Regions from separate parts of the Alteromonas sp. RKMC-009 genome, predicted to be linked through region 2. Evidence: riboswitches for the same ligand, from Rfam matches in the RefSeq annotation. Region 2 holds a riboswitch; the other holds the start of a gene.
What was found. Region 2 has a riboswitch for thiamine pyrophosphate ahead of DS731_RS06985 (TonB-dependent receptor). Riboswitches for the same ligand answer to the same signal wherever they lie in the genome.
Positions count from the first base shown of each region.

Region 1: it holds a riboswitch for thiamine pyrophosphate, as region 2 does, so the genes downstream of both, thiC (phosphomethylpyrimidine synthase ThiC) here and DS731_RS06985 (TonB-dependent receptor) in region 2, are expected to answer to the same signal.

Region 1 is NZ_CP031010.1:445,312-456,415, reverse strand. Features, by position in the region: gene DS731_RS01935 (amidohydrolase) at 1-38, opposite strand, end outside; gene DS731_RS01930 (TonB-dependent receptor domain-containing protein) at 125-2,728, opposite strand; gene DS731_RS01925 (RNA polymerase sigma factor) at 2,949-3,491, shown strand; gene DS731_RS01920 (FecR family protein) at 3,488-4,627, shown strand; gene feoB (ferrous iron transporter B) at 4,705-6,519, opposite strand; gene DS731_RS01910 (FeoA family protein) at 6,564-6,797, opposite strand; TPP riboswitch at 7,001-7,114, shown strand; gene thiC (phosphomethylpyrimidine synthase ThiC) at 7,210-9,093, shown strand; gene thiE (thiamine phosphate synthase) at 9,093-10,631, shown strand; gene DS731_RS01895 (HesA/MoeB/ThiF family protein) at 10,618-11,104, shown strand, end outside.
Region 2 is NZ_CP031010.1:1,593,805-1,604,908, forward strand. Features, by position in the region: gene DS731_RS06945 (MotA/TolQ/ExbB proton channel family protein) at 1-333, shown strand, start outside; gene DS731_RS06950 (ExbD/TolR family protein) at 345-743, shown strand; gene DS731_RS06955 (energy transducer TonB) at 745-1,356, shown strand; gene DS731_RS06960 (tetratricopeptide repeat protein) at 1,359-2,672, shown strand; gene DS731_RS06965 (GNAT family N-acetyltransferase) at 2,766-4,799, opposite strand; gene DS731_RS06970 (acyl-CoA thioesterase) at 4,860-5,279, shown strand; gene DS731_RS06975 (helix-turn-helix domain-containing protein) at 5,339-7,123, opposite strand; cyclic di-GMP riboswitch class I at 7,311-7,392, shown strand; gene DS731_RS06980 (hypothetical protein) at 7,438-8,118, shown strand; TPP riboswitch at 8,242-8,344, shown strand; gene DS731_RS06985 (TonB-dependent receptor) at 8,402-10,456, shown strand; gene DS731_RS06990 (hypothetical protein) at 10,466-10,735, shown strand; gene pnuC (nicotinamide riboside transporter PnuC) at 10,728-11,104, shown strand, end outside.

The sequences.
Region 1 (11,104 bases), 1.1 Mb from region 2:
ATAAGTGAGACAAGTGTAATAACGCGGGTAAATTTCATAAGAAAACACCTTACGGGGAGATGAAAAAGGTTGTACTGCTACGGGGCTGACCCGGCAGTACAACCATCAGAGAGTGATCAACAGATTAGAATTTCACCTTAACGTCGGCTCCCCAGGTTCTGCCCTGATTCACCACACCGGCAAGGTTATTGATCGTCACTCCACCAATTAACGCTGTTTCATCTGTGATGTTACGGCCGTAACCTGCAACTTCCACATCATAATTGTCGACCATGAACAGGTAGCCAACCCGCACGCCGCCTTCAAGGTAAGGGTCCTGTCTCATTTCCAGTGCATCAATAAGTGAGAACCGCACTTCACTGGCATAGGACCAGTCGGTGTAGAAATACAATTCACCATCGCCAAGTTCGGTGCTGTAGCGCATAGTGAAATTACCAATCCACTCAGGTGCCCGCGGAAGAGAAAGACCGTCAACACTAATCAGCCCGTTTTCATCCACCGGGTTCAACACTGTACAGAAACTACAGGTTGAGATAGCTACGTTTTCATCCTTAATTTCAGTGTTGTTGTAGCTGACCCCTAACGTTGTAAGCAGGTCAGAAGTGATAGCGTATTCGCCCTCAAATTCAAACCCGTAGCCTACTGTCTTATCAACATTAACTAACTCTTTGGCAGCCCCTTCATCAAAAGACGATTGAGCCGTTAACTGTTGATCGTTCATCTGGAAGTAAAACAGATTGAAGTTTACCCGTGCTGCATTGTCCAGCAGGTCTGATTTAGCACCCACTTCTACCGAGTGAATAACTTCTGAGTCTGCAACACTGAGTTTAGGGTCGCTGCCACTGACAACACGGCCCTGAATACTTGGTGCTCTGAACCCCTTTGCCAGCCTGGTATACAGATTAGTGTCATCTGAATACTGATACATTGCGCTCAAGTCCCAGCTGATAGCAGAATCTTTCGTATCAGCATACATAGGGTCAAAAAACTCACCGTCGCTGGCGGTAGAGATAATTCGCTGAGAGAAATAATCTTTCTTATCTTTCGAGTACCGGATACCCGCAGTCACGCTGGTTCTGTCATTGACTTCGTAATCACCGGAGGCGAACACAGCCCATGCATCAGTTTTCTGATTCTGAGTCAGATACCGCTTTAAGCTGCCGTCTTCGTTGTAGTGGAAGGTGTCGATATCCAGATCTTCTGTGAAGAAGAACACACCAGCCTGATAATCAAACGCACCCAACTCGTTTGAAGCCATTCTCAGCTCCTGAGTGAACTGGCTGTGGTCAGGAATACCGTCGGCACTTTCAACTGAGAAAGATGGAACAGTGCCCAATTCGCCGGTGTAGCCGGAAGGATCAGCAAAACTACTTACCCGGTAACCACCATCGACATCGGCCTGTGAGTACATTTCCACAGTTTCATAGCCCGTTACAGAGGTAAACGTGTAATCAGTCGTGAAATATTCCAATTTCATACTTCCGCCCTCGGTTTTCACCGTTTGCGTGGCACGTTGCGCGGCATCGTGATAAACCACATCGCGGTCGAATCCATCAACGAAGTCGTTGGTTCCGGGCTTTATTGCACTGGCTCTGAACACTGTGGGCGTTCCGTCTAAATCACGGGTGTGGTAGTTAAACAATGCCGAAAACTGACTGTTCGGTTCGTATAGCACCTGCACTTTGGCAGCACGGTCGTCATAGCCCCCGAGAATATCGTTTTGTTCAAAACCCGGAGCACGGGTATCGATATAGTCTGAACGTGTCTGGTTAAGTAGAGATACACGCACAGACACGGTGTCAGTCAGACCACCACTGATGGCACCATGAGTAGACAATGTGTCCAGAGACGAATAAGACGCGCTGATATAACCTTCGAAATCCTGCGTAGGACGGTTCGAAGTGAACTTTACCAGTCCTGCAGGTGTGTTACGGCCAAACAACGTACCCTGAGGACCCCGTAACACTTCAACACTCTCCACATCAAAGACGGGGAAACCTTTTAAAAGCGGGTTCTCCTGAACCACATCATCAGTGATCAATGATACCGGCTGAGAGGCATTTACATCATAATCCTGATTGCCCAGACCGCGAATATAAAAGCGGGGGAAAGAACGGCCAAACGAAGATTCAATTTTCAGACTTGGAATGCGGGCTGACATGAAACGGATATCATCACCGGCGGTCGACGCACTTTCAAGCAGGTCACGTTTCATGACAGAAACTGAAACTGGTACTTCCTGTAAATTTTGAGTACGGCGTTGTGCGGTAACGGTAATGTTCTCAACCTTCCCCTTACTTGTTTTGCTAACGGCCCCGCTATTCGCTTCGGCTGACTGCGCAGAGGCGTCAGTAGACGCTGCGGGCTTTTTTCCCTCAACGGTTTCATCCACATTTTTCTTTTCAATAGCGATGGTTTTCTTATTGATATAGCGATAACTAAGCGCAGTCCCTTCAAGGAGCTTATTAAAAGCAGCTTCTTCGCTATATGTTCCGGAAAACGCTTCAGTTGTCAGGCCGTCTGCAACATTGGAGAAGAAAACAATCTGCTTTCCATATTGTTTTGCGATGCTCTGCAAAGCCCGGTCCAGCGGAACCTGCCCCACCGTAACCTGTAACTGCTCCTGATTTTCAATATTCTCTGCAGCAACGCCAAAGCTGCCGGCCAGTGACAGCATCACTGACAAGACGACTGGCTTCTTCTTAAATTTGGGGACACGAGTTCTCATGCTTGTATTTCCTATATCCGTACTACATATAATTATCATTGGCTTCGTTGCGAGCCTTTATTTATGCGGGCCGAAAGCCCACTAATAAATAAAGAGTGTGAAAGTGCTGGATTTAGGTACTTATTTTTTTTATCTTGAAACTTCCGCGAAGTTTTAATCTGATTTTGATAAGTATTAATTCATCTTCCCCTCAGAATTCCGGCACAAGACATCTTTCTCTATGGGCAACCACACTGCGACGAATAAAAAGAGTAAATGCAGCAGCTTTGTAAAAGGGCTCTACGACAGTTCTTATAAGGAACTGTTTGCCTTCTTCATGCGTCGATCGAATAACAATCAGCAGGCTCAGGATTTTTCGCAGGAGACTTACCTGCGGCTGATGAATGTAGAAAGAAAAGATCTCATAGAACAACCCAAAGCCTACTTGTTTCGTATTGCCGCAAATCTTGTGCATGAAATGCGTTCAAAGAATGAGCGGATTGCTCAAAATGAAACACCTCTTACTGATGGTCTGGAAAATTTTCCCGGCAATGAAGACCCTCACCTGCAACTTGAGCGGCAGAAAGCTATACAAGAACTGGAGAAAATACTAGTTACACTTCCACCTGTTTATCAGTCAGTATTACTGCTGAGGAAGCGCGATGGCCTTAATCATGCGGAAATTGCAGAAAAACTGGGAATTTCTATTCACACCGTCAGAAAATACTTAACCCGTGCTATGACAGAATGTCGCAAAGCGCAAATTGCGAGTGATGCATCATGAATATGGTTAAACAATCTAATTCTCTGATCATTGAACAAGCTAGCTACTGGGCGGTATTGCTGGACGATGGCGAACTGAGCGAAAAAGATCGTCGTGAACTGACGCACTGGTTGCTGATGGGACCTGCTCACGTGGAGGAATTTATCCACGCATGCGTGTTGCTGGATCTGATGTCAGATGTTGATCAGAGTAAAAAGCTATCCGTCGACAAATTACTCGCTCAGGTAGAATCAGCAGCGGGCAGTAAGGTGACTCCTATCACTCAACATCAGAAGCTGACCGGTAATAATTCGGACCACGAAACGTCCGGACGCCCCCGGAAAACCCGCTGGCTTCCGGTTGCTGCCTGTTTGCTGGCGGGCGCTATTTTCGCTTATCAGATGCTGCCGGTTAAAAGCGCCGGCGAAACGCCTGTAGCGCAAAATCAGCCTGTACAATACAAAACATCACTGGGTGAGCAAAGAAGCATCACGCTGGAAGATGGCTCGATTATCTACCTGAACACGCTGACTGCTGTAGATATTAACTATACCGGGAAATACAGAAACATCGTTCTGCATCAGGGAGAAGCAATTTTCAAAGTTGCACATAATCTTCAAAAGCCCTTCAGGGTCTGGGTTAACGACACAATGTTCCAGGCGCTGGGAACCGAATTTAACGTCCGCAGTGAGCCCGGAAGTGTTGCATTGACGGTTCTTACCGGAGAAGTCGCACTGGCAAGAGAAGCGAAAAAAGAACAGCTGATTCCGTTTCGCTCCACCGGTATCAAACTGACTGACTTTACTGCACCGGACTTAACGAAAGACAGGCCTCTGCTGGTGACTGTGGGACAAAAAGCTGTGCTTCAGGACAATGGTAATATTCATACAGAAGCATCGGTAGATGTAGCCAGAGAGACGTCGTGGAAATCCAGAGAAATGATTTTCCGGAACGACCGTTTAGATAACGTAGTTCGCGAATTTAATCGCTATAATGCATTGCAGGTCACCATCGCCTCTGCGGACTTGTCAGGTATGTCTGTAACCGGTGTATTTGAAACCAATGACCCGATGTCTCTGCTGAATTTTTTGGAAAGTTCAGGCAAAGCAAGAATTGAAAAAACGGATATAAACAAAGTTACGGTGTATGACCGTTAGTGGTTGTTGTAAACAGCACCTCATCAAGCTCCCGGCTCTTTGATTAGCTTACTCAACGAAGTGCTGTTTACCCGTTATCAGAACAACATATTCACCAGTACGGCGATAACGTAGGCCAGGATACCGTATCCGACGTACAGGCCCCATGCGAGTTTATTACTGCCGGTTTCACCTTTAAGCATGGCAACGGTTGCTACACATTGCAGCGCCACAACGTAGAACAGCACAAGGCCAAGGCCGGCGCCGGTTGTCAGTCCGTCAGCCTGAATACGTTCAGCCAGACCATTAACATTGTCTTCAGCACCATCCATACCGAACAGTGTACCCAGCGCACCGACGAATACTTCACGGGCGAGGAACGACATCAGTATTGCCACGCCGTAACGCCAGTCCAGACCCATTGGCTCGAATACAGGCTGGATAACATGGCCGATTTGCCCGAGCCAGCTGTCTTCCAGAGTCGAACCCATCGGGAAATAACCCAGGATCCAGATCCCCACCGACACCACGAAAATAATCGGTGCAGCACGGCGGATAAACTGCATCCCACTGTCGATAACCCGGAAGGTTAACGGCTTCCAGTGTGGTAAGCGGTAAGTGGGTAATTCAAGAATGAACGGCATGTCTGACTCTTCCAGATCTTTAGGTAAGAAGCGTGTCAGAAACTGGCTGACAATCAGGGCTGTGATAATGCCGAAGAAATACAGGCCGAAGAAGGCAGCCCCCTGCAAGCCAAAAATGCCCAGGAAAGTACCGTCTTCCGGCACCAGTACCGCAACCAACAATGCATAAACCGGCAAACGGGCTGAACAGGACATCAGCGGGATGGTCAGCATGGTGATAAGACGCTTGTGCGGCGACTCGATAGTACGGGCCGCCATGATGGCAGGAATGGCGCAGGCATGACCCGAAAGATAAGGAATAAAGCTTCTGCCAGATAAGCCCACTGCGCTCAACGGGCGGTGACACATCAGTGCCGCACGGGCAAGATAACCGCTGTCTTCCAGCAAGCCGATAATGAATGTCAGTACCATAATTTGCGGTACGAACACCAGGAAAGAGCCTAAACCGCCGAATATGGCGTCGTTAAAAAAGTCAGTAACAATGCCTTCCGGCGTAATTGCACTGACACCTTCAGCAGCGCTGCCGATCAGCGTTTCCACGCCGTCCATCAGGGGGGCCGCGAGAGTGAAAATACTCTGGAAGAGTACAAACATGACGCCGAGGAATACCAGTGAGCCGGTCCAGCTGTTTAACAGGAAGCGGTCGACGCTGTTCTGATTTTTCAGCACAACATCCAGGTGCAGGCCGTACTTTGAAGCCAGTGCCTGACTCTGATTTACCGCAGACTCCCCCTCTGAAAGCGATGTCGTCGGGATATGACCTGACGGCGCTTTGGCAACAGACAGCATGGTCTGCTTAAATTCATGCAAGCCGTCCAGGGTTCTTGCTGACAGCGCCATTACCGGACTGCCTAATTCTTTACTCAGCGCCTCTGTGTCGATATCTTCGCCGATCCTGCGGACTTCGTCGATGAAGTTGAGGGCAAAGAGTACAGCTTTATTGTTGGCTTTTGCCAGTTTCTGCACCTGCAGACCCAGCACTAAACTGCGCTCTAAACGGGTGGCATCAAGCACACAAACCACCAGAGAGGTATCGTCACGTTCTACCGATGCGGTGATTTCTTTAATTGCGATTTCTTCATCACGGCTAAGACCACGAAGCGTGTAAGTGCCCGGCAAATCTACCACTTCAAAATCCTGACACTGACCCCGTTTAACTTCCACGGTAACACCGGGATAGTTAGCGACTTTTTGTCGCAGACCGGTTAATTGATTGAATAAAAGACTCTTACCGGAATTGGGCTTTCCGACCATTAAAATGCGTTGCATGAAAAAAGGGTATCCTGTTACTGCCGACAGCGGAAAAGTGAGCGTTAGTTACGCACTTCAACTTCGATTTGTGCGGCGAGATTTTCTTCGATAGCAAACACGCTGCCACCCAGTTGCATCACGATAGGTCCGCCCAGCGGGCCTTTTCTGACACACTGAACTTCACGTCCATTCTGAACGCCCATTTCAGATAAACGTTCCTTTACGTTGACACATAAACTCTCTTTCACAGAGATAATAATTGCTTGTTGTTTGCTTGGTAAATCCCACAATGTCATACAAAATCTCTAATTTAATCAACGCGTTAAACCTGGCGTTGAGTGTTCGACTACATTGAAGAGCCTAATGACAATAATTACTATTCAGCCTACCAGAAACTTCACAAACCGACCAGCGATCTGGCAGCAAACTCGCTAAAGACACTTATCAGCGCGTTAAGACAAAGCTTGTTTTCTTTTTCAATTCATGATTATAGTAAAAACAGAACTTGTCGGAGTGCTTCGTCTTTCACATGAAAGCAAGCTGAGACCGCATTGCGGGATCCGTAGAACCTGATCAGGCTAATACCTGCGAAGGGAACAAGCAGCAACACCGTTCCACCATCACAACAGACGACCGTCTGTTTGCCGGTGTTGCCCCTTGTATACTCACTCCTGACAAGCATTTATCACCCGAAAAGGAACAAATGCTATGTCAACACGACGCGAGAAACGCCAGCAGGCACAAACATTTATACAATCACTGAAAGGTGAAGCTTTTCCTAATTCTTTCCGCCAGTACGAAGAAGGGTCAGACCCGTCAATCCGTGTGCCCATGCGGATGATTGCCCAGTCTCCTACCCGCATCAGCGAGCAGGAAGAAGAAATTAATCCGGATATTCCCGTATACGACGCCTCCGGCGTATTTGGCGACCCGGCCTGTGAAGTCGATGTGACCAGAGGCATTCCGCATTGCCGCGCTGAGTGGATTAACGCACGAAGCGATACGCAAGCCATTGCCGCGTCTGAATCATCCTATACGCAGGCGCGGGATGCAGACATCACCTCAGAATCCATTCGTTTTCAGGCGAAAAATACCATCCGTAAAGCCGCTGCCGGCAAGGTAGTAACGCAATTGCACTATGCCCGCCTGGGCATAGTGACGCCGGAGATGGAATACATCGCCATCCGCGAAAATATGGGTCGCGCTGCGATTAAAAATGAACTGTTGAACCAGCAGCATGAAGGAGAAGCCTTCGGCGCAAACATACCACCGGAAATCACCGGTGAGTTCGTACGCCGCGAAGTCGCAGAAGGCCGGGCGATTATTCCGGCCAACATCAACCACCCTGAAGCTGAGCCGATGATTATCGGGCGAAACTTCCTGGTCAAAGTGAATGCCAACCTCGGTAATTCCGCGGTGACCTCGTCCATTGAAGAGGAAGTGGAAAAGCTGGTCTGGGCCACACGCTGGGGCGCAGACACCATCATGGACTTATCTACCGGCCGCAATATTCACGAAACCCGTGAATGGTTACTGCGTAACAGTCCGGTGCCCATTGGCACAGTGCCCATTTATCAGGCGCTGGAAAAGGTCAATGGTGTCGCTGAAGATCTCGACTGGCCGGTTTTTCGTGACACCCTGATTGAACAGGCTGAGCAAGGGGTGGACTATTTTACTATCCACGCCGGCGTTCGCTTACCCTTTGTACCGTTAACCGCTAAGCGTGTTACGGGCATCGTGTCCCGTGGTGGTGCTATTATGGCGAAATGGTGTTTGTATCATCATCAGGAAAGTTTTCTGTATGAACATTTCCGCGAAATCTGTGAAATCTGCGCTCAATATGACGTAAGCCTGTCACTGGGTGACGGTCTGCGCCCCGGTTCCGTTGCTGACGCCAACGATGAAGCACAATTTGCCGAACTGCGCACCTTAGGCGAACTCACAGCTATCGCGTGGGAATATGACGTTCAGGTGATGATAGAAGGCCCGGGCCACGTGCCTATGCACCTGATCAAAGAGAACATGGATGAGCAGTTATCTCATTGTCATGGCGCACCGTTTTACACCCTCGGTCCGCTGACAACGGATATCGCCCCGGGGTATGACCATTTCACGTCCGGGATCGGCGCAGCACTGATTGGCTGGTATGGCTGTGCCATGCTTTGCTACGTCACCCCCAAAGAGCATCTTGGCCTGCCGGATAAAGAAGATGTGAAGCAGGGCCTGATTACTTACAAAATTGCCGCCCACGCAGCAGACCTGGCAAAAGGTCACCCGGGCGCACAAATACGCGACAATGCCATGTCGAAAGCCCGCTTTGAGTTTCGCTGGGAAGACCAGTTTAATCTGGCACTGGATCCGTTTACCGCCCGCGCCTATCACGACGAAACCCTGCCACAGGCTTCAAGCAAGGTGGCGCACTTCTGCTCCATGTGCGGTCCGAAATTCTGCTCCATGAAGATTTCTCAGGAAGTCCGTGACCATGCACAGGCGGAAGAAGCGAAGCAACAGGGCATGGCCGATATGGCGAAGAAGTTTTCAGCCTCCGGCCGCGCTCTCTACGTTGATGCTGCCGTTGCTGAGGGCGAATAATGTTACCCCGTGTTTTAACCATTGGCGGCACCGACAGCTCCGGCGCCGCCGGTTTACAGCAGGACCAGCGTGCGCTGCAATGTTTTGCTGTCCACCAGATTAGTGTGGTCTCGCTGGTCAGCGCGCAAACTCATGACAGTGTGCTGCACGTTTCTCCGGTATCGCCGGCGTCATTTTCGGCACAGCTGCAAGTCGCTTTTCAGCCGCAGATCCCTGCGGTAATAAAAGTGGGTGCGCTGGCGAATGATGAACAGATCCATGTGCTCATTAAGAAACTGTCTGAATATCCGCAAATTCCGGTGATTTGGGACCCTGTATTACAGACATCATCAAAGAGTAAACTCGGTGACTTGTCGTTTGATGCTATCGCCGGGCTATTGCCCTACATCACGCTTATCACGCCGAACTATGATGAGCTGGCCTGGCTGACAGGCTTTACGTTACGGCAAGCCAGGGATGAACTGGCTGCCGCCCATCAGCTTATCGCTTCCGGCTGCGATCAGGTGCTGGTAAAAGGCGGTCACAGACCAGACTCATCGCTCCGGCCCGACTCCGGGAACACGTCGGAAATCTGTGATGTGCTGTACAGCAAAGAAAACGTCCGGCGCTTTGTGCACAAAGCCCGGCAGCCTTTTAACTTACGGGGTTCCGGTTGTCTGCTGGCATCGGCCATCGCCGGAGCAATGGCTGAGCAGTACATCACAGAAGATGCAGTTTCGCTGGCCGAAGCTGTGGTTGCCGCAGCCTGGCAACAGGCAGAGTTGGTTTTACCTGAAACGGCTGTCCTTCGTCGCCCGCCGTCTGAACGTGAGGGGCACGCTGAACAACAGACACCGTTGCTTCCCGCCTCACTGCTTCCTCACTTCCCTGCGGTTTTCGAAGGCTTGTTACCAGTAGAGAATGATTATTTTTTACCGGAATTACTGGACTCTGCGCCCGGGCTTTATCCCGTGGTGGACAGCATTAAATGGCTGCAGCGCCTTCTCCCTTTAAATCTTAAGATCATCCAGTTGCGGATTAAATCCAAAGGTGCAGAACTGAGTGAAATCATCCGCGAGGCAGTAACCATGGCTGCCGGATACAACACCCAGCTTTTCATCAATGACCACTGGCAACTGGCTATCGAACACGGGGCGTATGGTGTGCATCTCGGGCAGGAAGATCTCGCATCTGCCGATTTGAGTGCCATTGCCCTTGCCGGGTTGCGGCTGGGCATTTCCACTCACGGATATGCAAAGCTGTGCCGCGCCATTCAAATCAGGCCTTCTTACATAGCGCTGGGTCATATTTTTCCTACCAGAACGAAAGATATGCCCTCTGCACCACAGGGTACGGCGCGGCTGGCTGACTACGTGTCACTTTGCAAATATCACGGCATTCCCACTGTGGCCATCGGCGGTATTAAGTTAAGCAATATCGACACCGTGGCTGCCACAGGCACAGATGCCATTGCCGTGGTGACGGCCATTACAGAAAGCAATAACCCGGAAGACGCCGTCAACGCATTGCGCGGGAGGTGCCGCCGTGCTGACCACTGAACTGTATTCACGCTACAGCCGTCATTTACTGCTGGATAATTTTGATGAGGAAGCCCAACTCCAACTCATGCAATCAAAAGTCATGCTGTTTGGCTGCGGCGGACTGGGCTGTCAGGTAGCCATGGCGCTGGTATCTGCCGGTGTTGGCGAAATTGTGCTGGTCGACCATGACATCGTAGAACTCAGTAATTTACCCCGCCAGTGGCTGTTTACCGAAGCCGATGCGGGACAAAAGAAAGTCTGTGCTGCACGGTCGCGACTGGCAGCCATGCATGGCGGGTGTCAGATTAGATGCATTGATGACCCGGCCGATCCCGTCAGACTTGCCACCCACCTGCCGTACTGTTCGTTGCTGCTGGATTGCACAGACAGCGTGTCCAGCAGAAAATTTGTCAATGGACTGGCCCTTGAACATAAGCTGCCGCTCATTTCCGCCAGTGCCGCAGGCTTTGCTGCCACGGCGCTGGCGCTCA
Region 2 (11,104 bases):
ACCTCTTGGTATGCGCATAGAATCCGTGACGCATGGATTTCTCAGGCGTCAGATGATCTGGACGCCAGGATGCTAATCATTCGCACGTTAGTGGCAATGTGTCCACTAATCGGTCTGCTGGGTACAGTTACCGGTATGATTACAGTATTTGAGACTATGGCAACGCAGGGAACCAGTAATGCACGTTTGATGGCATCTGGTATCTCAATGGCAACAATCCCGACAATGGCGGGTATGGTTGCGGCATTGTCCGGACTATTCATTAGTTCTCGTCTCGAAGCTAAAGCGAAGATGGCAAAAGAAGGCTTAGTTGATAGCCTGCCACATCACTAGAGAGAACGATTATGGCTCGAAAAGTCAGAACCGAAGAGGAAGATGCAGCAATTGATATGACGCCGATGCTCGACATCGTGTTCATCATGCTTATCTTCTTCATCGTTACTACTGTTTTCGTTAAAGAAGCAGGCATTGAAGTTAACAAGCCTGAGGCGAGCCAAGCGTTTCTTCACAAGAATGCCAACATTTTCATCGCTGTAACAGAAGATGGAACTGTATGGCTAGATAAACGTGAAGTCGCTGTGGACACCGTAAGGGCTAATTTAGAGCGATTACTTACAGAGCAGCCAACGGATTATGTATTTATCCAGGCTGACGTCAAAGCCAAGCATGGTATCGTAGTCAAGGTTATGGACCAGGTTAAAGCCGCAGGCATTGACCGTATATCGGTAGCGGCAAGGGGTTAAGATGGTAAGGATAATCGTTTCTATATTATTAGGTGCGTTAGTTGCCTTTGGTCTGTTTGTTGTTATGGCAAAGCTAATTGAGAACTCTGCCAGACCTGCAGACGAGGTACCGGAAGCACCAGTTATTGATATCGTGATGCAGGAGCCGGATGATGAGACGCAAACGCGTACGCGTAAGCCACCTCCGCCTCCGCCGCCACCTCAGCAGCCACCTAAAGTTCAACCTGTTGAACCAGAAGCTGCTGAACCAAACACAGATGGTTTCAGTCTGGCAATTCCGTCAGTTGATACCGGTGGTGTTGGTGTAGATATTGGCGGTGTTGGTGCGATGCAACGCGATGGTGACGCTACACCAATCGTACGTATCGATCCTAAGTATCCACCTGATGCTGCCCGTGATGGCCGTGAAGGTTGGGTAAAACTGCAGTTCACTATTAATGAACAGGGTGGTGTTGATGACATCAGTGTTATCGATGCAGATCCCAAGCGTATCTTCGACCGTGAAGCGCGTCGCGCGCTGAGCAAGTGGAAGTACAAGCCAAAAATTGTTGACGGTAAAGCGGTTAAGCAAGAAGGCATGTTCGTTCAACTGGACTTTAAACTGGAGCAATGATCATGAAACTACGTACATTTAAAATGTCCGCCGTTGCTTTGGTCATGGGTATTGGTGCTGCGATTGCAGCGCCAATGGCCGCAGCGCAGGAATCCGCACCAGCGGCTAAACCTGCAGCGGCTAAACCTTCTGGCCCTGTGCTGTGTCCTGGCTATGTCAAGGGTAAAACTACTCTTGTCGGCGAGCGTACCGGTAAGAAAGTTCAGGCTGCTTTTGAAGCCTACAATGAAGACCGTGTTCAGGAAGCTATCGATATCCTTAAAGAAGTGGATCCAAGTGACGACTTCGATAAGGCATACGTAAACCGCTTCCTGGGTAACCTGATTGCGTCTCAGGAAGGTAAGGGTGCAGAAGCATTCGGTTACCTTCAGTCAGCAGTACAAACTAAAGTACTGAATGACTTGGAGCACGCAGGCACGCTGAAGTTACTTGGTGACTTAAGCATGCAGGAACAAAAGTTCGATGAAGCTGTTAAGTACTATGACAAGTGGATGGACTTTACCTGTAAAGAAGATGCTCAGGTTTACACACGTAAAGCACAAGCATTGTATGAGCAGAAGAAGTTTAGCCAGGTTGCAGCAACTGCTGACAAAGCTATCAAACTGAATTCTGAAGCTGGCAAGCCAGATAAGAACCCTTATCTGTTGAAACTTTCTGCTTTCTTTGAAGACAAAAAGTATCCTGAAACAGTAAGTGTTGCTGAAGTGCTTGTTAACATGTTCCCTGAGAATCCAACTTACTGGGTTCAGTTGGGCAGCTTCTACATGATGGTTGAACGTTTTGATAAAGCTGTACAAACGCTGGATATCGCTTACACGGCGGGTTATCTTGAGAAAGACAGCCAAATCAAACAGCTTGCTTCCCTGTATGCAAATGCGGGTAATCCACATAAGTCTGCTGAACTTCTGTCTAAGTATGTTAAGAGCGGCCTGCTGAAGAAAGATGCGGAGATGTATGCAAACATCGCTAACTCTTATCATCAGGCGAAGGACTATAAAGATGCGGCCAGTTATTACGGCAAAGCTGCAGAAGTCGATAGCGATCCTGAATATTATCGTAAGCAGGGTACTTTGTTACTCGTAGCTGAAGATTATAAAGGTGCTATCAAAGCTCTGAACAATGCTCTGGAACGTGGTGCTGAAGATCCCGCTAAGATTCACTTCTCATTAATGGAAGCGAACTTCTATATCGGTAACTATAAAGCAGCTTACGATCACATTCAGATTGCTAAGAAAGATAAGTCTTTACGCAGAAATGCGATGGCGTGGGAACCTTATATTAAAGATAAGGCTAAAAACCGCGGCATTAAGATTTAATGCTTAATTAGAATTAAAAAACCCTGCGACAGCAGGGTTTTTTGTTTTCAGTACTTCTCATTTTAATTTTTATATCAGGCTCAGAACCTGATTTCACACCTGACCTCCGTCATGCCCTGAAGACAGTAGTTTTTCACACCGGTGTCTCAGATCATTAACCATCTCTTTCTTACCTTGTAAGCCCATGCGGTACGCTAACTGTTTCAAAGAGTCCCCTGCAGATAACCTGCGAAGTATTGCAGCTAATTCAACATCAGAGTCGGAATGGGCTTTATCAGTCAGTTGGGTTAAATAATTCAGCGAGGAATAAAGATGATCGATACTCCGGCTGCCTTCAACGAACTGGCGAATCCTTAATAAATGGCGCTTACGCAGAAGTGGGGGGAGCTCACCGTTTTCTTCCAGTGCCAAAAGCAGGTCAATGGCTTCTGCTGCCCTCTGAGAGACCGGATTGACGACCAGTGCACTAGGCAATCCTGATGCTTTGTCCGGTTTATTACCCCGTTTTACAATGGTATAACCATTAGTTGTCCAGAATCTCAGTAACTTGTCATCAGCGCCAAAAGATGAAGTGATCAAATCAGCACCTTCAGTCTGGCAGGTGAAAACAATTTGCTTTAGTAATTTTGACCCGAGACCTTTTGACTGCCAGTCAGGACTTACCGCAATGCGGTTAATCCGCCTGATTGTCATGGATGCAAAATTTTCATCAGTGCTCATCAAAGCCAGACTCTGCGCCGTCAGATGGCCTTTTACGCGACGTTTTCCTTCTGCAATATGCTCAGTGAGGGTTTCCGGCGCAATGCCGCCTTCATGCTCTACTACTGCGGCAGCAATAATCTTGCCCTTCACAATTAGCAGGTGAAAGTTGTTTTGAGGAGAGTCTGTCAGTCTTAACATGTCATCGGGACTACTCTGGTAATGCGCAGCAGTGAGCATTTCCAGAACCTGACGGAGTGTTGACGGTTCCATGTCTCTTGCCGGCAGGACAAAGTGCTCCGGTGAAAAAGGCTCCCGCGGGTCGCCCGGTTCTTCACGGCACAGGGCTTGTCTGAATGTCAGCTTCGATACCAGAGCTTCCAGTTGGTCGCCACCGCGCCAGCGTACAGGCTCTGACAGCTTTCTCACCGGAATATTGTGAGGCTCGAGAAACTTGGTTCTGAATCCTTGTCCACTGCCTTCGTAACCCTCTGTGGTAGAGCTTAAAATAACAAACGCAGGTGTTGATAATAAACGCTGTAGCAGCGGCAGTGGCAGCGCTGCTGCTTCGTCTATGACAAGAACATCAATGTTATCTTCGGACAACCGGGGGCTGTCCGTAGCCATCCACTGCGCTTTGTTTCCGCTTTCGCATTCCGAGGACGCGAGTAATCCTGAGACAGAGGCTTGCGAATACGCTGTAACAGCTACATTTAACTCCAGTTTCAGAAAGTGGGCGATAATTTTACCGGATAAAAATGACTTTCCTCTGCCTCTGGCTGCCTCAATACAAACACACTTGTAAGTGCTGCAGTCATCCTGCGTGATCTTGTCAAACACCTTCTGCTGGGTAGCGGTCAGTCTGTCAGACTCAGATATGCGGGAAACTTCCACAGCCTGCGGGGAGGGCAAGTACACGCTGTCCCGGCTGACCATGCCCGTCTCCGGAGTGTCTGTTAAAGGGCGCAGAATCTTATCTATATATACACTGCTATTCAGTGTTTGTCCGTAGCTTAAAAAATAGGGGCGGGTAACCGACGGATGAGAGTGCCAGGTATCTGATGGCGGTGTCAGAAGTATTAGTGTTCCGGATACTTTTACTGTACCGGCCAGAGCCGTCAGCACAGATGGCCTGAATTGCTCAGAGAAGTCGATGATGACAATGTCATACTCACTGCCTAAACACTGCCGGTACAAATTGAGTGGCGTGGTCTTCGCTATCCTGGTCTTTGCTATATCAGCAAGCCTGGCGTTAAGTTCGCCGGCAATGCAAAAAGAAATATCTTCAGGCAGTGATGAGAGTATGTCTTCAACTGTGGTGGCATGGTGATGCTTATCGCCATGGATCACTAGTCTTTGCCGGTGATAATCGCTGGTATTACAAAACAAGGGTGCTGTAAGCCAGTCAGTCACAGTTGTCTGAGCCATTTGATATCATTTCACGTATAATCCAGCCGCTATTTTATCTATTGTTTACGAGGAATTCGAATGCGCTTTTTATCCCGCCGGCTTGTCATGCCCAATGATCTTAACTACGCCAATGCTTTATTTGGTGGCCGGGCGATGGAATGGATTGACGAGGAAGCGGCAATTTTCGCGATTTGTCAGCTGGAAACAAATTGTCTGGTCACTAAGCATATTGGTGAAATCACGTTTGAATCCCCGGCATTACAGGGCGATATCGTGGAGTTTGGTCTGGAAACTAAATCGGTGGGGCGTACGTCGATTACGGTAACATGTCTGGTGAGAAACAAAGCGACCAAGAAAACCATATGTCTCGCTGATGATATTGTTTTTGTAACTCTCGATCCGGATTCCCGTACTCCGACGCCCCATGGTAAAACGATGGAGATATTGAAAGCACAAACAGAGGCTGAAATCCGCAGCCTGAATCTGAATGCAGAATAAACGGTTAAAGCCGCCTGCTCACAAGTTCTGATGCGGGTAAGCGGCACTGATCATAGATATCAGGCCGCTGAAACCCGCCAGCTCGTCACGATCTCTTCCAGCATCTCACTTTGCACCTTAGTCAGCGTATCCTGACTGTATTCAGGTGTTTCCTGTGAATTCAGCAGATTGAATGCGATGGTATGACACAGTGTGATCTGACCCGTCAGGCTGTCAGAATTTCCATTTTCGTCGTTGCTGCACAGTTTCCACAATTGCTGATTCACTGCACTGTTAAAACCCCATCTCAGTAACATTAATGATGTGGCACCATACAGGCAAACGCCGTATTCATCATTGATACGGTTAAAGAAAACGTCAAATGAAGCGCTTTCATCCCAGTGAGTGACTGCGCCGTCGGAAAACAGACATTCGTCGTGAAAAATTAGAAACAGGGATAACGTGCCAAACAGTAAAAGCTGTTTGACCTGCTCAGTTTGGTCTTCGTTTAAGCGGTTGAAACCGAACAGGCGCTGAAAGATAGTCAGGCTCAGCAGCATCGCATCAGTGAGCAGGTTAACTTTTTCAAACCGGCATTGAGAGGTTAGCAACTGCTGCGCTGCGAAAATTACAGCAAGATTCCGGATATTGCCTAGCCCGAGATTCCGGCCGATTGCCTGTTCAAGATTTTTGGGTACAGAGCCATAAACCGCTCTGCTGGCCTTGCTCATAACGTGGGCCTGAAAAATTGGATCTTTTTCAATCAGTGAGACCACATCTGCCAGCGTCATTGTTTCACAGTCCATATTCAGCAGAGTCTGAATTGAATTGGGCAGGGGAGGCAGGTTCTCCACCACATTAATGAGATTACCGTTACCTTTTTGAAAACGCAGGCGGTTGCCAAGCTGGCGTAGCTGTCCTGCACTGATCCCGGCATGTTCCTTAAAACTGCGCTCAAAGGATCGGCGGTCAGAGAAGCCAAGGTGGGCGGCGGTGTCTTCCGTTTTTTCGCCACTGAGTAACCGGTGACATGACTGGTCATGAATGTACTCTTTGAGTAATGCGCTGAAAGAAATGGACTCTTGCCTTAACTGGCGACGAAACGCGGACTCCGTTTGACCTAGTTGCGTTGCTACCCATTCCGAACGGATCCTTGCCGGGCTCGGGGCTTTGAGAAATGCTTCTTTAACCTGCTGCTTTAACGGCAAATCATTGCTGGTGTCGAGGTTTCCCGCCAGCATTTTTTTAATCGACTGAGAATAGTAAAATGATGCCTGTTTACACCATTTATTATCGAAAACAAGGCATACAACAACTCCCTCATGTCTGATATCACCGCTGCTGACCGGCCTTAATAAGCTGACCGGTTGTTCGCCGGATGGCGGTAAGGTGACCGTTGTGAAGTCGAATTTTCTGCCGGCCAGGTGACGGCACAAAGCGAGGAGGAAATAACAGCGGAATTCGGTAAGAACAGGATGTGATGATGGCTGAAACCGGAGACAGGTTTCATTTCCGTCAGTTTTTACTGTCAGTGCCGCACTGTTACCCAGAATATAGTGGTAGTGTTTTCCCAGTACATGGAGTGCGTCATCAATATGCTTACTGGCCGTGAGATACACCACCAGATTACTCATTTTGTTGAAATCAAAATAGCCAATCAGGGAGCGGCCAATTGTCTCATATTCGTTGGCAGGACAAAGAGAGTGAAGAATAGACGCCAGTCCGTCATCGTCCATTTTCTCATTTTCTATTTGTGTGACGCTTTCGAGCATCGTTGTGTCATATTCGTTATCAAGTCCGTTATCCCTTCTCAGACTCAATAAAGCGCGGATGACTGCCGACCAGAAAAAACCGTGATACTGCACGTTTGCTCCCTATACCGGATCCCTTCAGTCAAGGATATAAGAATTACCTGTGGCTTGACAGAAAAAGGGTGAATTTTGTGTTGGTACAAATTTGTACCGGATTTCGTTCAGAAGTGTCCTTTTTTACTTGCGGGCCTCTCCCTATCATTACAACCGTCGACTCATTGGTGGAAACGTCACTTCCACAGAGTAGATTCGCCAAACCTGTCGTGAGGCAGGGACGGAAAGCCACGGGTCTTATACCGCCATAAGACAGCCGGGTTGCAGTGAAGTTGTTTAACTATTTTCAGGCACACACTGCTCAAGGAACATAAATGAAATTTAGCATCAAAACTGCAGCCCTGCTAACCGGCTTCTGTGCGGCATTCACGGCTAACGCCAACATTATCAGCAGCTACGATATCGACTTCGCTGCCCAGACTCTGACTGCACATCAACAAAGCGGCACGTCTAACTACGGAACCTGGACAAACAATGGCAGTGTACTGAACCTGCGCGAAAACAGCTGGTTCACACTGAACCTGGATGATGCTTTCGGGATCCAGAGCCTGGATTTAGATAATTCTGCTTCAGATATTTTGTTGTCATTTGAATTTCGTATGACGCCGGGCAACAACAATACTAATGCAAACCCTTACTCTGAGATTGGCGGGATCTGGCTGGCAGATTTCTCTGCCGGTGAACAGAATAACGATGCCAGCCGCACGTTTGCTCTGGGTGGCACACAGAATTTCGGTCTGGATGACTTTACTTATACCAACGAACCAGCCTGGGAAACCTTCTCTATTACTCTGGATGATTACATGTCAGGACTTATTACCGACATCGTATTCATTAACGATTGTGATGCAGCCAGTGGTTGTGGAGATATGAAGGTTCGCTTCCGGAATGCCTCTATTACAGAAGTCAGTGAGCCAACCGCCATGTCACTGATCCTTCTGGGAATAGGGTTTATGGGATGGCGCACAAGACGCCAGAATCAGAAGGTCGCCTGATCTTCATTGCCCGCCACGTCACATCGCGGGCTTTTTTATTGCTTTTTCGGGGCTGCCGGCAACTTGACTAAGTCACTGAAGTTGTTAGACTGCCCTCGCTTAATTTGCGGACTCCGCAATAAGCATTAGGCCAAGGGGTGCCGTCTTTACGGCTGAGATCCATTCCATGGGAACCCTTAAACCTGATCCGGATAATACCGGCGTAGGGATGGTGATAAAAGCAATCTGAAAACCTCAATACCTGCCGTAAAGCCGGATCTTTTTGATGATTAAAGAGATCCTAATGAAAAAAAACGCAATTCTTCTCGCACTACTTGCACTTCCTGCCTTTGCTGATGACACTGCAGACATCGAACGTATTACCGTCAGTGGTGATTTCCGCACAGCGACTCTCGATCAACTCAGTGCCAGCGCTTCTGTGTTATCAGGCAACCGCCTGGACAGCCGTCAGGCTACCTATATTGACAATGTATTAAGTATTGCGCCGAATGTGAATTTTGCGGCCGGAGCATCCCGTGGACGTTTTATTCAGATCCGGGGGATTGGTGAGCGCAGCCAGTTTGCTGAACCGATTAATCCTTCAGTCAGTTTCCTGGTCGACGATTTTGATTTCTCCGGTCTTGCTGCAGCAGGTGTACTTTTTGATACACAGCAGGTAGAAGTTTACCGCGGACCACAGGCGACAGTATTCGGAACCGGTGCTCTGGCCGGTGCGGTTAAGATTGTCAGCAATGCTCCTTCAGAAGAGAGTGAGAGTCATTTTGAATTGTCTGTGGGAAACAAATCTTTCTTCCGCGCTGAAGGTGCTCATGGCGGACAAGCGTCTGATTCTCTGGCCTGGCGTGCAGCGTTTGTGCACAACAGCAGTGACGGTTTTATTGAAAATGACTTTTTGGGTGCCGACGATACCAACGGGATTCATGAGAATGCAGTAAGGCTGGGAACACTGTGGGATGTGACTGACAAAACATCCGTTGCGGTGGATTTCCGCTGGTACGATATCAATAACGGTTACGATGCTTTCTCACTGGATAACAACCGCCACACGTTGTCGGATGAACCCGGCTTTGATGAGCAGGAAACCAAAGCGGTCAGTGCACATATCAATCATGAAACCGCCGGTGGTTTGCTGGAAATCATTGCGACTATGGCCGGTCATGATATCGCTTACGGCTACGACGAAGACTGGACCTACACTGGTTTTCACCCCTGGGGCTATACATCCTTTGATGCATATTACCGGGATGTTTCCCAACAATCTGCCGAGGTGCGTTTTACTTCTGCTGAAGATAAAAAAATCTTCAATGACACCACGACCTGGGTTATCGGTGGCCGCATCAATCAGAGTGAACAGGATTTACTGCGCCAGTATACCTATGCTGACGGCGACTTTATCAGTACCTTCGAACCGCAGACAACAGCGGTTTACGGTCAGCTTGATACTCAGCTGACTCCGTCTTTATTGCTGACGTCCGCCCTGCGTGTTGAAAATTACGCCTATGATTATGCTGATAATGCGCAGGTGGTGTACGACGATGACACGACCATGACCGGCGGCAAACTGGCACTGACCTGGGATATGGGAGGGGACTACCTGTATGCCAGCGTATCCAGAGGTTACAAAGGTGCCGGCATTAACTATGATGAACAGGTCAGCCGGGAGCGCCGTTTCTTTGATGCGGAATACAACTGGAACTATGAAGCAGGCTACAAAGGCAAACTGTTTGTTCCTGAGTTGACTGCCCGCGCAGCAGTTTTCTTCATGGAACGGGAAGATACCCAAATCAGCGATTTTGATGTTCAGGAACGTGAAGACGGTTCTGCCGCCTTTATCGATATCACGGCGAATGCCGATGTGGGCACAAATAAAGGGGCAGAACTGGAGCTTTCCTGGCAGGCAACGTCATCCTGGACAGTGCAGGCCAGCGCGGGTTACCTCAGTGCCACCTTTGAAGGTTACGAGACTGCCGACGGTGAATATGTCAGTAAGCAGCGTCAGGCTCAGGCACCTAAATATACAGCGAACCTGTTCAGTGAGTTGTGGCTGACTGATTCTCTGGTATGGCGCGCTGATATGGACTTTAAAGACGAATACCGCTTCTCTGATGGCCATGATGAAACAGCACCGGCCACAACGTTGTACAACACTGATATTACCTGGGTAAAAGGCATGTTGCGCACCACACTGTGGGTAAAGAACGTGTTTGATAAAACCTGGTACACCCGCGGTTTCGGTGGATTCAGTAACGATCCCCGTGATTACTATGAGTTTGCTGAACCTTATTATCAGTTGGGTGATGGCAGACAGTTCGGCGTCACAGCCCGTTTTCAATTTTAAGGAATCTCTATGCAGGTCATGGTTGAGCTATCTCTGTATCCTCTGGTGAATGAGTACATTCCACCCATAAAGTCGTTTATTGACAGACTGAACAGTTACGACACCCTTGATGTGACGACCTGTTCTACCAGTACACAGGTCACCGGCGAGTATGCCGACGTTATGGCGGTACTGGGAAAAGAAATGCAGCGCACCCATGAAGAAGTCGGGCAGGCCATTTTTGTGGCCAAGTTTCTGAACTTCGATGTGATGCAGGCCCGTAAGGATCAGGATGACTGATTTCATCCCGCATTTCTTTGAACAGATAGCCGCGACATCACTGGCCGAGTGGGTTGCTGTAGTGCTGGCACTGGCCTATGTCTGGCTGGCTGCCAGGCAAAACCGCTGGTGCTGGCTGTGTGCATTTATCAGTACGGCTATTTATACCTGGCTCTTCTGGCAGGTTACACTGCCATTTCAGGCCATCCTGAATCTGTATTACATGATGATGGCCGGATACGGGTATTATCAGTGGAACCGTCAGGCTGCCGGCGACGACCGGGTGCATTCCTGGCCATGGTATACCCATGCCATGCTGGTGCCGGGACTTCTCCTGATCGCCTGGGGCTTATCCTTCTGGGCACAGGGGCAGTTCAACAGCGAACACCT